DNA from 3 places in the Glutamicibacter sp. NPDC087831 genome. Region 1 is predicted to be linked to each of the others. Evidence: riboswitches for the same ligand, from Rfam matches in the RefSeq annotation. Region 1 holds a riboswitch; each other region holds the start of a gene.
What was found. Region 1 has a riboswitch for thiamine pyrophosphate ahead of ACIOJF_RS00365 (ECF transporter S component). Riboswitches for the same ligand answer to the same signal wherever they lie in the genome.
Positions count from the first base shown of each region.

Region 1 (4,565 bases):
TGGATGTCCTGATGCTGGATCGCGGCTACGACTCGAAGCTGGCCGAACGTGCGCCATGGCTCATGATGGGCGCCAAGACCCTTTCCTATTCGATCAACATGGCCGCCCTGCGCTACGCGCACAAGCACGGCGCCCATGATGTCATTTTCACCTCCGCCGACGGGATCATCCTGGAAGCTCCGACCTCGACCGTGCTGGTAGCCCAGCGCGATGGCGAGACCAAGCGGCTGCTGACCCCGATGCTTGAAACCGGCATCCTGCCAGGCACCACGCAAAGCGCCATTTTCGACGCTGCGGCCCAGGATGGCTGGGAGCTGGGCTACGGCCCGTTGCGCCCGGAAGACCTGTATCAGGCCGATGGCGTGTGGCTGGTTTCCTCCATCCGCCTGCTGACCCCGGTGCGCACCATCGATGCCAAGCCGTTGCGCCTGGACGCTGAGCTCCATGAAGAGCTCAGCGCCCTGAGCGAAGCAATCCGCTAGGACCACACCAAGTTGTAGGTCCCTGCCAGCACGGCCGCAGCCATTGCGGCCGTGCCAAACAGGATCCCCGTGGCCAGCACCATGCCATCACGCCAGGTGAAGGTGGCCGTGCGAATCCATGTGCGCTTGGCCGTGCCGAACCCCTTGGCCTCCATCGTGGTGGCCAACCGTCCGGCGCGGCGAATCGCTTGCACCAGCAAGGCCAGCACCTGACCCAGGGTTGCCTTGATGCGTTGGCCCACGGTGCCGAAGTTCCCGACACCGCGAGCGCGCCGGGCCAGCGTGAGCGTGGTGAATTCTTCCACCATCAACCCGAGCAATCGCATGCCGGCCAAGGCCCCGAGCACAAACCGGTGGGGTACCTTCAGCTGCTGAGACAGCGCCCCGCCCAAATCGCTTGGATTCGTGGTGGCCAGCAGCAAGATGCACGGGATGGCCAGCGCGAAAGCGCGCAGTCCGGTGGCAATGCCCCCGGCCACCGATCCCTCGGTGATGCTGAAGGCGCCGAATTGGGCGTAGACCATGCCGCTATCCTGGCCCACCAAGGCGATGCCCCACGCCGCAAGGATTCCGGCAATCAGCAGTGGCCACGCGCGCTTGAGGAATTTCAGCGGGCTCAGCCCTGCCAGGGGGAAGAACACCACGGTCGCCACGATCACCACCAGCGCCGAAACCCAATCCAAGGTGGTGATCAACGGCAGTGTTGCCGCAGCCACCGCACCGAGCTTGGCCAGCGGATTGATCTTCGCCAACCAGCTATGCCCTACCGGCGCATCAAGCACCGGCCCCTGTCGCGGGATACCAGCTTCCGGGGTGCCGGCAGTGAGCACCAGGTCCCTTGCTTTGAGCACCGAGGCAAAGTGATCGTCGTGGGTCACAGCAATGATCGCGGTGCCCTGCTGCAATTCCTCAACCAGCAGCCCGGCCAGTTCCCTCCACGTGTTCGCATCCTGCCCGAAGGTCGGTTCGTCGAGGATCAGCACCTGGGGGGATGCGGCCAGAACAGTGGCCACGGACAAGCGCCGCTTCTCGCCCCCGGAGAGGGTGAACGGGTTCGCGTCAGCCAAATGCGCCAGGCCCAAGCGTTCCAGCAACGCGTCCACGCGCGCTTGGACCTGGGCCGGCTCGTATTTCGGCGCATCGGCGCTGCTGGCCTGCGCGCGGCTGGGAGCGAAAGCCAGCTCTTCCCGAACGCTCTGGGTCACGAATTGGTGTTCGGGTTCCTGGAACACCGAACCGATCCGCCCAATCAATGCACCGGCCTTCCAGGCAAACGGGGAGTTGCCCAGACCGTCGGCCAGTTGCGCGGTGGCCGCCAAGCCGCCGTCGGCCGGGACGAGCAATCCGCCCAAGGTCAAGGCCAGCGTCGACTTTCCAGCGCCATTCTCGCCGCGAATCACCGTCGCGGTGCCCGCTTGCACATTCACGTCCACCGCTTGGGTGCGCGGTGCCGTGGCGGTGCGGGCGGATACCAGCTGCTGCGCTTCCAGCAGCGTGGCACCGGCACCGTTCGTTGCCCGGGCCACCTGCGGGAAGTAGCCTGGAATCCACAGCCCGGCAGTAGCCAGCTCCTCGCGCACCGTTTCATCGGTGTACAGCTGCTGCGGGTCCAGATCGTGCGCGACTCCCCCTCCGGGCTGCAGCACGATAACCCGGTCCACATGCTGCGCCCAGGCTTCAATCCGGTGTTCCACGACGACCAGCGTGGCACCGGAAAGCCGGGCGGCGTTCAGCACCGCATCGCGCAAGAGCTCAATGCTCTGCGGGTCCACATTGGCAGTCGGTTCATCGAGCAGCATGACGCTGGGTTCCATGGCCAGAATGCCGGCCAAGGCCAACCGCTGTTTCTGTCCGCCGGAAAGTTGCTGGGTGCGGTGCTCGAAGGACAGCGCACCCAGACCCACAGCGTCCAGCACTTCGGGGATCCGCTGGCGGATCAGTTCGGGATCCATTCCGAGGTTCTCGGCGCCAAAGGCCACGTCATCGGCGACCCTGCTTTGCACTACCTGGGTTTCCGGGTCTTGCTGCATCAAGCCCACCGGGTGGCTCCGGATGAAGGCATCGCTGCCATCTATGAGCAGCCGGCCAGCGACCTGATCGTCCTCATCCGCTTCCAGCAACCCGGCCATCGCGTGCAGCAAGGTTGACTTGCCGGCGCCCGATGGACCGACCAGCAGCACCTTCTCACCGGCGTGGATCACAAGGTCCAGTCCCGAGATGGCAGGATTCTTCCTCTCGGAGTGCTGCCAGCCGAACCCCGTTGCGGTGATGGCGGCACCGCGCTGTGTCAGCGAGGCTGCGCCGGAATTGGCAAAGGAACTCATTTTGCGCTTTCCAGGTGCGCACGCCGGCTCGGCAGGGCGCTCAATGCACCGGTCTTCGCCAGTCCACGCGTGGCCAACCAGGACAGCAGCCCTGCGACGACTACGCCGGAAATGCCGGTGGCGATCACGTGGAAGATCTTCATTCCGGCGGTGTACTCAACGTAGTAGGCCAGGATGTAGGCCTCGGAAATGCCGGCGAACAAGCCGGCGAACAAGCCTGCCAGCAGCGCCACGCCCAGGTTCCACTTGCGGTAGCGGAATGCTGCGAAGACCAGCTCTGCACCCAGGCCCTGGACCAGGCCGGAGATCAGTACGGTCAAGCCGTAGTGCGAGCCGAGCAGCGCTTCAACCACAGCGGCCAGCAGCTCGCAGTAGATTGCGGCGCCTGGCTTGCGGATGATCAGTGCGCCGAGCACCGCCGGGAAGAGCCACATGCCGGTGAGCAACGCGGTGGCTGGCGGGAAAGCCGCAAAGGCGAGCGAGAACAGGCCATAGCCGGCACTCCACGCCCAGAAAATGACCCCTGAAGCGACGGCGATCACCGAGGCGACGACGATATCAACTACACGCCAGCCGGTCCGCTGCTTCGAAACTGTTTCGTTCATTGCTGGTCCTCCTGTGGAAAGGAGGGGAGATGGACGGAATGAGGGCATACTGCCGCGCCTATCCGCATCCGAGATGCTCGACTTCCTTCGCCGGTACTAGCCGGGGCAGGTTCGAGGGTCTGCGATCTATCGCACTCTCAGCGTCTTGCGACTTTTTAAAAGTCTGACGCTCCCCTGTCGGAATAATTACTGCTCCCCCACCATACCGCAGGTATGCTGGGCAGAGGAACGATATGTCAAGAGCTTGATCGCGAGGAAAAAATGGATAAAGTGCAGAAACTTGCCACTACCGGTATCACCGTTGGCGCTGGCATGCTCGGCGGCAAGCTGGTTGATTTCCTTTGGTTGAAGGCAACCGGCAGCAAAGCACCACGCAAGGGCACTGAGGAAGCAGCGGAAGCTTCTTTCCGCCGTGCCTTAGGCTTCGCAGTCGTTTCGGCCCTGGTCGCAGCAATCCTGCAGACGGTGGCTGACCGCAGCGCCAACAAGGTTGTTGCCAAGTTCACCAAGTAAGCTTCGGCGTTGAGCCAAAAGCGGGAGCCGCCCAGAGGGGCGGCTCCCGCTTTTTCTCAATCTTGTTCGTCTGGCGATCCGGTCTTGGAAACCGGGGTGGTTCCGGTCGGCGGTGTTCCGTTGACCTTGTTGACCACGTGGCTCAGCTCATCGGAGAACAGGGTTTCCTTGGCAGCGTGCTTGGTCCGGTAGCCGGAACGGCCAATCATGTGGGCCGAAACCGGTGCGGTCAATAGCTGCATTCCCCAGGCCAGCACGAGTACCGGGACCACAGCCCAGCTGCGCAGGTAAATGGCCAGTCCAGCGAAAATCAGCAGGAAGCCGAGTACCTGCGGTTTGGTCGCTGCATGCATGCGGGTGAGCATGTCCGGGAAGGTCAGCAAGCCGATACCTGCGATCAATGACATCAGGCAGCCAAGGATCAGCAGGACGGCAACGAGGACATCGAGGAAGATTTCCATTAGGCGTTCCTCTGATCCGAAACGAAGCGCGAGACGGTCACCGAACCGATGAACCCGAGCATGCAGGCGGCCACGACGAACAGCAAGTAGTCGGTGTGCTTGTGCAGCACCATTTCCAGGCACAGCGCGGCGGAGATGATCAGCAGCATCACGTCCAGGGCCAGCACCCGGTCAAGGATT
Region 1 is NZ_JBIUVH010000001.1:74,477-79,041, reverse strand. It holds gene ACIOJF_RS00375 (aminodeoxychorismate lyase) at 1-482, shown strand, start outside; gene ACIOJF_RS00370 (ATP-binding cassette domain-containing protein) at 479-2,806, opposite strand; gene ACIOJF_RS00365 (ECF transporter S component) at 2,803-3,411, opposite strand; TPP riboswitch at 3,477-3,597, opposite strand; gene ACIOJF_RS00360 (DUF4235 domain-containing protein) at 3,682-3,924, shown strand; gene mnhG (monovalent cation/H(+) antiporter subunit G) at 3,981-4,385, opposite strand; gene ACIOJF_RS00350 (monovalent cation/H+ antiporter complex subunit F) at 4,385-4,565, opposite strand, start outside.

Region 2 (4,565 bases), 330 kb from region 1:
GGTCATCATGGCCTTGGTGCTCTTGGCCGTGGGTATCCTGATTGCCAAGTTCGTCGGGCAGCTACTTGAATCCTCCCTCCACGGCGTGGGTACCGACACTGTTGTTGCCCAGTGGGGCGTAGTTCCCGAGGGCAAGAGCGCTTCGGGAATCATCGCTGGCATCGTCAAGATTGCTATCGTGCTGTTCTTCGGTGTGATGGCGGCCCAGATGCTGAACTTCCCAGCGATCACCAATATCCTCAATGAGATCCTGGCCTTGGGCGGCAAGATCCTCTTCGGCGCAGCAATTATCGCCGCAGGTTTCGTCATCGCCAACGTCATTGGCCGCTTCTTGGGTGACACTACTGCTTCGAAGATCATCCGCTACACGGCAATTGCGCTGTTCGTGGCGATGGGCCTGAAGTACATGGGTATCGCCGATTCGATCATCAACATGGCCTTCGGCGCAATCGTCATTGGCGCAGCATTGGCAGCGGCTCTGGCCTTTGGCCTCGGCGGTCGTGATGCTGCGGCCCGCACGCTGAAAAAGATGGAGGCCCAACAGACCACCAATGGCCCGGACTCGACGCCACCGGCATCGAGCCCAGGCATCTAACCACGCATCACAAAACCTGAGGGACAGATAAGAAGTCGCGGAATCCAAGACCGGATTCCGCGACTTTTTTGATGCCCGCCAAGCTACTGCTGCGTGCCCCACGGCAAGGGCATGACCGCAGAGCCGCCATCGGTACGCAACCGTGCGTAGGTGTGCACATCGATGCGTTCTCCGGCAACCAGGAATTTGCCCCGTTCGACACCTTCGTGCAGGAAGGCGTTGCTTTCTGCCACATGCTTCGACCCGGGATTATTTGCCCGCAAGCCCAGCTCCAAGCGGTACAGTCCCAGCTCGTCGAACAGGTAATCCACTAAGGTTGCCACGGCGCGGGTGGCCAGCGACCGGCCCCGGTAATTCTGGTTCATCCAATACCAAATCCACGCGTTCCGATTGGCCGGGTCTACCGTACCGCACACCAGTCCCACCAGCCGATCCCGATATGCGACGGCCAACGCCTGCTGGCGTTCCCCGGCCTCCAGCAGTGCGCGCACATACGACTCAGCCTTTTGCGGGGAATCGGCGTCGCCTTGGCGCAACATGTCGGGGTTCGAGGAAAATGCCTCGTAGACCGCTTCGGCATCCGAAAGGCGCAGCCGGCGCACCGAGAATTCACCGTCGGCATGCACGGCTTCCTCCGGTCCTGCGGATGGCTGCGGATGAGCGGCGGCCGTGCCCTGGTGGAAGAGCAGCTGCCAGCGGCCCTGCTCATGGATCCACAGTGAACTGCGTTCGCTGGGGGAACCGGCGAGCAGCTTCCAGCGCAGCAGCACCAGCTGGTCTGAAAGCTGGAGAGCCACCGGGCTTTCGACTTTCAACGCCCCGGCATCCCGTGCCGGCTCCCGGGCCAGCTGGGCAATGATGGCCTCGCGATCATAGACTCGCCCGCTGGCTCCCACCTCGGCGAACCGAGGATGCAAGCGCCGCTGCAATTGCTCCTGGCTATGGCGTTGGCTGGATTCCAAGAGTTCTTGCTCCAACGAGATGATGGTGCTGGATAGCGCAGAACCTTGGGGAAGCACGATAGGGAAGTCATGGAATGCCATGTCAGCAAGTACATCACAGAAGATGACGGAACTGCGTTCAATGAAGTTCGACTTTATGAGCTGCATCATGCTTATAATCGCTGTAATCCGCGGGAGCCTGAATCGACCAGGCTGAGAGGGCACCGAGCCGACCGCTACACCTGATGCGGGTCATGCCGCCGTAGGAAGGAAGCGTGCCCTTGTGCATGTCAACATTGTTGGCGCCGGGATAATCGGCCTGGCCGTCGCGTTCGAGCTGGAATCACGCGCACACACCGTCACCCTCATCGATCCGGCACCCGGCCAAGGTGCAAGCTACGCGGCAGCAGGAATGCTGGCCCCGGCAGCTGAAACGGTCTGGGGCAATGGCCCGCTGCACCAGCTGCTTGCCGCCTCGAATGCCGCCTATCCGCAGTTCATCGAGCGCATCGAATCGGCCACCGGGCAACGCCCGGACTACTTGCAGAACTCCACGCTCGTTGTCGCCGCAGAGCCTGCGGACCGCGAAGCCCTGCACGAGCTGGCCGAACTGCAGATATCCCTCGGCCTGTCAGCGCAAAAGCTGCTGCCCAGCCAAGCCCGCAAGCTCGAACCAGCCTTGGCCGCCAATATTGCCGGCGCGGTCCTGTGCCAAGATGACCACCAGGTCGACCCTCGATCCATCGTCAAGATCCTGTTGGAGCATCTGCGTCCGCACCTGGTCGAGGAACGGGCGCAGGCACTGGTGACCGACGGGAAGCGGACCACCGCTGTGCGGACCGCATCGGGCCGAATCCTCGAAGCGGAGCAGACCATCGTGGCCACCGGTCTTGGCACCCTCGATGGCTTGAACGAACTTCCGCTGCGCCCGGTCTACGGGGACATCCTCCGGATCCAGGGACCAGCAGGCCCGCCGCTCATCACCCGCACCATCCGCGGCATCGTGCACCGGGAACAGGTGTATCTGGTGCCGAGAAGGGACGGCAGCCTCGTCCTTGGCGCCAGCGTCCGTGAAGACCGGCAACAAGCGGTGAACATTGGCGCGATGCACCTGCTGCTGGACAACGCGAGAAAGCTGGTCCCCGGCATCAGCGACTGCACGCTGAACGAGGCAACGGCCCGGGCACGTCCCGCCACGCCAGATGACCGGCCGCTGCTTGGACGCCTTGATCCAGGGCTGCTGCTCTGCACCGGGTACTCCCGGCACGGCGTGCTGCTGGCTCCGCTGGGCGCAACGCTCACTGCGGATCTCGCCCACGGCCACCAATCCCACCCCTTGCACCAGGCTGTGGATCCCCACCGCTTTGCCAACGCAACCTAGACCGCTCACCGAACGGAGCAGCAACCATGACAAGCATCGGCATCAATTTCAATTCACGGCAACTGAACCTGGACGAAGGAACCACCCTTCGCGAATTCATCAGCACGCAAATCGGCAAGGAACTGGACGCCAACTCGGTGGCCGCTGACGGCAGCAAGCTCGGAGTTGCCGCCGCCGTCAATGGCGCTGTCGTTCCACGCAGCGCCTGGAATAGCTACCTGCTGGCCGAAGGGCACAGCATTGAACTCGTTACCGCGGCCCAGGGAGGCTAGGCATGGAAACGCGCAACATCACCGAGCTGGACATCCACAGCGACCCATTCCAAATCGCCGGACGCACCTTGTCCTCGCGCTTGATCCTCGGCACCGGGGGAGCGAGTTCGCTGACCACCCTGGAAAGCGCCCTGCGGGCCTCCGGAACGGAACTGACCACCGTGGCCATCCGCCACTTTTCGGCGGCCGGCGCAGGCAACGTGTATGAACTGCTGCAGCGCAACAACGTGATTGCGCTGCCCAACACTGCTGGATGCTTCACCGCCCGCGATGCGATCCTCACCGCGCACCTGGCCCGTGAAGCTCTGGAAACCAATTGGATCAAGCTCGAAGTAATTGCCGATGAGCACACGCTGCTGCCGGACCCGCTGGAACTGCATGCGGCCACCGAGCAACTAGTGGCCGACGGGTTCCAGGTCTTCGCCTACACCAATGATGATCCGGCACTTGCCCAACGCCTGCAAGACGCCGGGGTTGCGGCAATCATGCCGGCCGGAGCGCCGATCGGCTCGGGCCTGGGGATCCTGAATCCGCACAATATTTCCACCATCGCCTCCCGCGCGCAGGTACCGGTGATCCTTGACGCCGGGGTGGGCACCGCCTCGGATGCGGCCCTGGCCATGGAGCTCGGCTGCGACGCGGTGCTGCTGGCCAGTGCGGTGACCCGGGCGCACAACGCGCCGCTCATGGCCAGGGCCATGAAGGATGCTGTGCGTGCCGGGCGCGCCGCGCGGCTCGCTGGCCGGATCCCGCGCCGCGATACCGCACTGGCCTCATCGCCGGCCGAAGGCATGATGCAAACCCTGGTCGGTGACTTCTCGTGAGCCGGGAAGCCCTGGTCGCACCCGGCGCGGAGCTGGAACCGGAAGAGCTGGCGCGCTACTCCCGGCACTTGTCCCTGCCCGGGGTGGGAGAAGAAGGGCAACGCCGCATCGCCAACGCCAAGGTGCTGGTTATCGGAGCCGGGGGCCTGGGCAGTCCCATTGCCAGCTACCTGGTCGCTGCGGGAATCGGCACCCTCGGGGTCATCGACGATGACACCGTCGAGCTGTCCAATCTGCAACGACAAACCATGCACCGGCAACAGGATGCAGGGCGCTTGAAAGTGGATTCGGTGCGGCGGATGGCCCACGAGCAGAACCGGAACGTCCAGATCATCACCGTGGATGAAAAGCTGGATGAATCCAACGCCGTGGCACTTTTCAGTGAATATGACTTGGTCATCGACGGCAGCGACAACTTTGCCACGCGGTACCTGTCCAATGATGCCGCGGAAATCACCGGCACCCCGCTGGTGTGGGGAACCCTCTTCCAGTTCTCCGGGCAGGTGTCCGTCTTCGATCCGCGCACCGGCCCGATGCTGCGTGATCTTTTTC
Region 2 is NZ_JBIUVH010000001.1:400,411-404,975, forward strand. It holds gene ACIOJF_RS02000 (mechanosensitive ion channel) at 1-595, shown strand, start outside; gene ACIOJF_RS02005 (GNAT family N-acetyltransferase) at 679-1,707, opposite strand; TPP riboswitch at 1,718-1,822, shown strand; gene thiO (glycine oxidase ThiO) at 1,820-2,917, shown strand; gene thiS (sulfur carrier protein ThiS) at 2,944-3,189, shown strand; gene ACIOJF_RS02020 (thiazole synthase) at 3,192-4,013, shown strand; gene moeB (molybdopterin-synthase adenylyltransferase MoeB) at 4,010-4,565, shown strand, end outside.
Region 2: it holds a riboswitch for thiamine pyrophosphate, as region 1 does, so the genes downstream of both, thiO (glycine oxidase ThiO) here and ACIOJF_RS00365 (ECF transporter S component) in region 1, are expected to answer to the same signal.

Region 3 (4,565 bases), on a different contig from region 1:
GACGAGCCGAGGTAGCTGGGCACCTTGTTCCTGGTCATCAGCAAGAAGATGACGGTGGCCAGGCCGGTGAACAGCAAGGTCGTGGTGACCGGGAAGCCGGTGATGGTTGGCACCAGGATGCTGGCGCCGAACATCGCCAGGATGTGCTGGGCTCCGATGGAAACGGTCTGCGGCCAATGCAGCCGCTCATCCGGGGCAACTACCTCACCTGGGGTGATGGTCCTGCCGTTGCCGTGAATGCTCCAACTCATGATTCCTCTTCCCGGGCCCTGCGGGTTTTAGGCCGTAGAGAAGTCTACTCGGTTCTCGTGCGCCTGCGCGAAGAAAGAGCGCTCATGTTCCGCGGAGCGGATGAAAGCGGCCTCCATGCGGGCCCGCAGCTGCGGATCTGCCTGCTCGAACGCCTGGCGGACCATTTCGATGGCCTGCTCGGTGGCGGAATCGAATTCCTCGGATGCATAGGTTTCCAGCCATTGCCGATAAGGATGCTCGGCATGGTTGGCTGCCGCCAGCCGCTTGCCGATGTCCTGGTACAGCCAGTAGCAAGGCAGGATCGCGGCAATCAGCTCCCCGTAGCTCTCCTGGCTGGCGGCCAGGTGGTTGGTGTAGTTCAGCGTGGTGGCGCTGGGCGTATCAGCGAACTCATCCAGGTAGCTGCCGTGCAGCTGCAGCTCGCCATCGAGGATGCCGTTGGCGCCACGCGACCAGAAACGCTGGGCACCGAGATCCGGCGCCATCGAGCTGGCCAGCGAAAGCACCTTGGCGTAACGCAGCAGATACAGCGCATCCTGGGCGATGTAGTAGTGGAAGTCATCCCGGTCCAAGGTGCCCTCGGATAGCCGGGTGATGAAATCCAGCTGGTCGATTTCCTCGCGGATCGGCTGGATCTTCTGCCACCAGTCGCCCATGGGATCTGCCGTGCCGAAGAAGTCGATGAAGTGGTTGACCGGGCCGTGGCCGCTGCCCACCTGCAATTGGTCGGCCGCTGCGATGGCCTTGGAGAGGTAGGACTTGGACTGCTCCAACGCGGCGATCCAATCTCCAGTGGCAGCGAAGCGGGTAGCCAGAGTGCTGGAAAGGGTGCAGCCGGTGCCGTGGGTGTTCCTGGTGGCATGGCGCGGTCCGTGCAGCTCCAGCTGCACCCCGCCCGCCGACACCAGGGCATCGGGGCAATCCGCCCCGGCCAGGTGCCCGCCCTTGGCCAGCACCAGCGTGCCGTGCTTGGCAGCCAGCCGCTGGGCCTGGCGCAGGGCTTCGTCCCAGGAAGGGGCCACAGGCTCGCGCAGCAAGCTGGCCAGCTCCAGCAGGTTCGGGGTAATCACCGTGGCGCGATCCAGCAGTGAATCAAGGGCCGATTCGTCGTCGAGCAGGCGATCCCCGCTGGTCGCCACCATGACCGGGTCCAGCACGACGGGGGCGTCAACAGTTTCCAGCCAGCTGGTGACTGCGCGGATCACCTCGGCGTTGGCCAGCATCCCGATCTTGATCGCATCGATGCGGATATCTGTACTCACGGCTTCGAGCTGCGCGAGGACGAAATCGCCGCTGATCGCCTGAACTCCGGATACCCCATGGGTGTTTTGCGCAGTCAAAGCGGTGATCACGCACATTCCGTAGCCGCCGTTGGCGGCAATGGCCTTCAGATCCGCTTGGATTCCGGCGCCGCCGGAAGGATCGGAGCCTGCGATGGATAGGATGTTCATTTCGAGGCCTCCCAGGCTGCGACCAGCTGCGCGCTGGCAAGTTGCGGATCTTCGGCGTTGCAGATGGCGCGGACCACGGCCAGGCCTGCGCCGCCGCCGGTGCGGATCGCGGCGGCATCGTCTTGGGTAATTGCGCCGATCGCTACGCAGGGCAGCTTGGCCAAGGCCGCGGCTCGCGCAAAGCCGTCCAGCCCCAGGGGAGCAGGATGGTCTTTTTTCGTCGGAGTGGCGCGGATGGCTCCTACACCGAGGTAGTCGATCACCGAGGCGTCCTTGTTCGCCTGGGCCAATTGCTCATCGCTGGAAGCACTCAAGCCGATGATGCCCTCGCCGATGATCTGGCGAGCCAACTGTACCGGCACATCTTTTTGCCCGATATGGATGCCGTTAACTGCTGCGCCAGCAGCCCGTGACGCGAGGTAGACGTCAATGCGGTCATTGATCAGCAACTGGGCTTTGCCCTCGGTGAGCTTGGCAGCCGCGCAGGCCAGCTCGAAGAATTCCCGGGCGCTTTCATCCTTGGCGCGCAGCTGGATCCACCCGATCCCTCCGGCGACGGCGCCCTCGATAACTTCCAGGGTGCTGCGTGGGGTGCAGCTGGCAGTGTTGGCTACTAGATAAGCGCCGTAATTATGCATGGTTCAATTCCTCGTACTTCAAAGTCTTCAGTTCCCCGGGATCGGCAGCCGACAGCGCATCAAGGAAGGCAACTGCGAAGCTGCCCGGACCGGAGCTGCCAGCCAGGGCCTTTTCCGCGGCCAGGCCATAGAAACCGTGGGCTGCGATGGTGGCCTCGAACGGGTCATCGTGGACCGCAACCATCCCGGCGCAGACCGCGCCCAAGGCGCAGCCGCCACCTGTCATCCGGGTCAAGCCAATTCCGTTGGTATGCACCAAGACGGTACGCGTGGCGTCGATGATGGCGTCAGCCTGGCCGGAAATGGCCACTACGCAGTCGTGTTCCGTGGCCAGTTCGCGTCCCGCCGCCAAGGCGGCAGAAACCTCATCCAAGGCATCGACACCGCGCGAAGCAGATTGCCGGCCGGCCAGGGCCAGGATTTCCGAGGCGTTGCCGCGAATCAGGGTCGGGCGTTGCCGGACAATGCGCCGGGCAAACTCCGTGCGCACCGGAAGCGCTCCCACTGCCACTGGATCCAGGACCCAGGGGGTGCCTGCAGCGCTCGCCGACTGCACAGCTTCTTCCATGGCGGTCAGCTGTTCAGTGCTTGGAGTTCCCAAATTCACCAATACGGCTGAAGCTGCCTGCGCGAATGGGCCGGCCTCTCCGGGCAGATCCGTCATGGCCGGGGAAGCCCCGGATGCCAGCAAGACATTGGCGGTGAAATTGGATACGACGGTATTGGTCAGGCAAAAAACCAAAGGTGATTGTTGCCGGTATTTTTGGGCAACTGCATGCAAAGCCATGCGACATCCCTCCGCTAGCGTGAACTAGATCAGGTTCTACGGGTCTTATCTCAGTCGGTTGATCCGACACCCCGTGTCACTGCCATAGAGCGTACGCACAACCGGTTCCGAGGACAAGTTACTTACGCTCGCGCCGCGCCACCAAGGCCTTGAGCGTGGCCGCATCCACCTTCTGCGCGACCGCCAACGCCCAGAGGTGATCCACGGCGGCCAGGAGATCTTCACTGGTATCCACCGGCTGCGGCCGCTCGTTGACCACTGTGCCGGCACGGCGCCGGGAGGTGATCAGCTCTTCGGCTTCCAGCTCCTTGTAGGCGCGCGCCACTGTACCGGCAGCGACGCCGAGGTCCGTGGCCAGCGCACGCACAGTAGGCAGCTTGCTCCCCGAGGGCAGATCTCCCAAGGAGATCAGTGAAGCAATCTGCGAGCGGATCTGCTCATAGGGCGGGGTAGCTGCTTGGAGGTCAACACTGATCTGCGTGCTCATGAAGTAGCTGCCGGCTGATGTTCCCGCACGAAGGCGCTACCGGGGCGCTCTAGGAAAATGACTGCTGGGACAACGAAGATGAGCAATGCAAAGAGTCCCAGCCCGGCCGGGAATCCGTAGCCAATGAGCAGCATGGCTACCACTGCACTGGTGTTAACACGCATTGAACGCAGTTCCAGGACCTTGCGGTACCAGATTTCTTCGGCCGACGAGACAGCCCAGGGAATAATTGCCCGGCGGGAGAACCAGACGAATCCAAGATGGGTTGCCAGCAACAGCAGGATCAAGCCTGCAACCATTGTCTTGCCTGGAGGCACGAAGCCCCACAAATAGTCCAGCGGCGGATCGAGCAGAAAATAGGTGCTGGTGGCAAACAGCAAGCCAGCGGCGATGTAGGACCACAAGGGCAGGGGCGCGTGGTACTTGGGTGCTGCAGACGCCTGCCGGGCCACCGTGCTGACGTAGCTGAGATAAAGCGCATTGAGAACGGCATAGCTCAAAGCCGCACCGGCAAAGATCATTAAGATCCACGTAGTTCGCTCATTGGTAGGCATCTGGAGCTCGTCATCCAGTGGCAAGAATGACCAGCCGATTGCAACGCTGAGCAAGGTGAGTGCTGCAGTTACGTATTGCAAGGTGAATAGTTGATCACGCAAACGCGAGAAGGCGGTCCGTTCCCTGGTGGTGGATTGAGCTGAGAATGTAGAGCGCGGTCCCCAGAAGAGCAACGTGAGGGCGACCGCAAGGGCGCCATAGCTAACGAACTCGTACTGTCCATCCGGCGAATTAGCCTGCGAGTAATTGACCACCGACACGGTGAAGGCCAGCAAGACGATGCCGATATTGCGCATCAAGCGGTTGAGCCAGACCGTGCGCAACGCTTGGTTGTCTTCGGCCGAGATGCCGGCCAAGGCAGGTCTTTTCAGGATAACTACGGTAATCACAGCCGC
Region 3 is NZ_JBIUVH010000002.1:31,185-35,749, reverse strand. It holds gene ACIOJF_RS06620 (uracil-xanthine permease family protein) at 1-251, opposite strand, end outside; gene thiD (bifunctional hydroxymethylpyrimidine kinase/phosphomethylpyrimidine kinase) at 279-1,703, opposite strand; gene thiE (thiamine phosphate synthase) at 1,700-2,341, opposite strand; gene thiM (hydroxyethylthiazole kinase) at 2,334-3,128, opposite strand; TPP riboswitch at 3,118-3,212, opposite strand; gene ACIOJF_RS06600 (GntR family transcriptional regulator) at 3,247-3,615, opposite strand; gene ACIOJF_RS06595 (hypothetical protein) at 3,612-4,565, opposite strand, start outside.
Region 3: it holds a riboswitch for thiamine pyrophosphate, as region 1 does, so the genes downstream of both, thiM (hydroxyethylthiazole kinase) here and ACIOJF_RS00365 (ECF transporter S component) in region 1, are expected to answer to the same signal.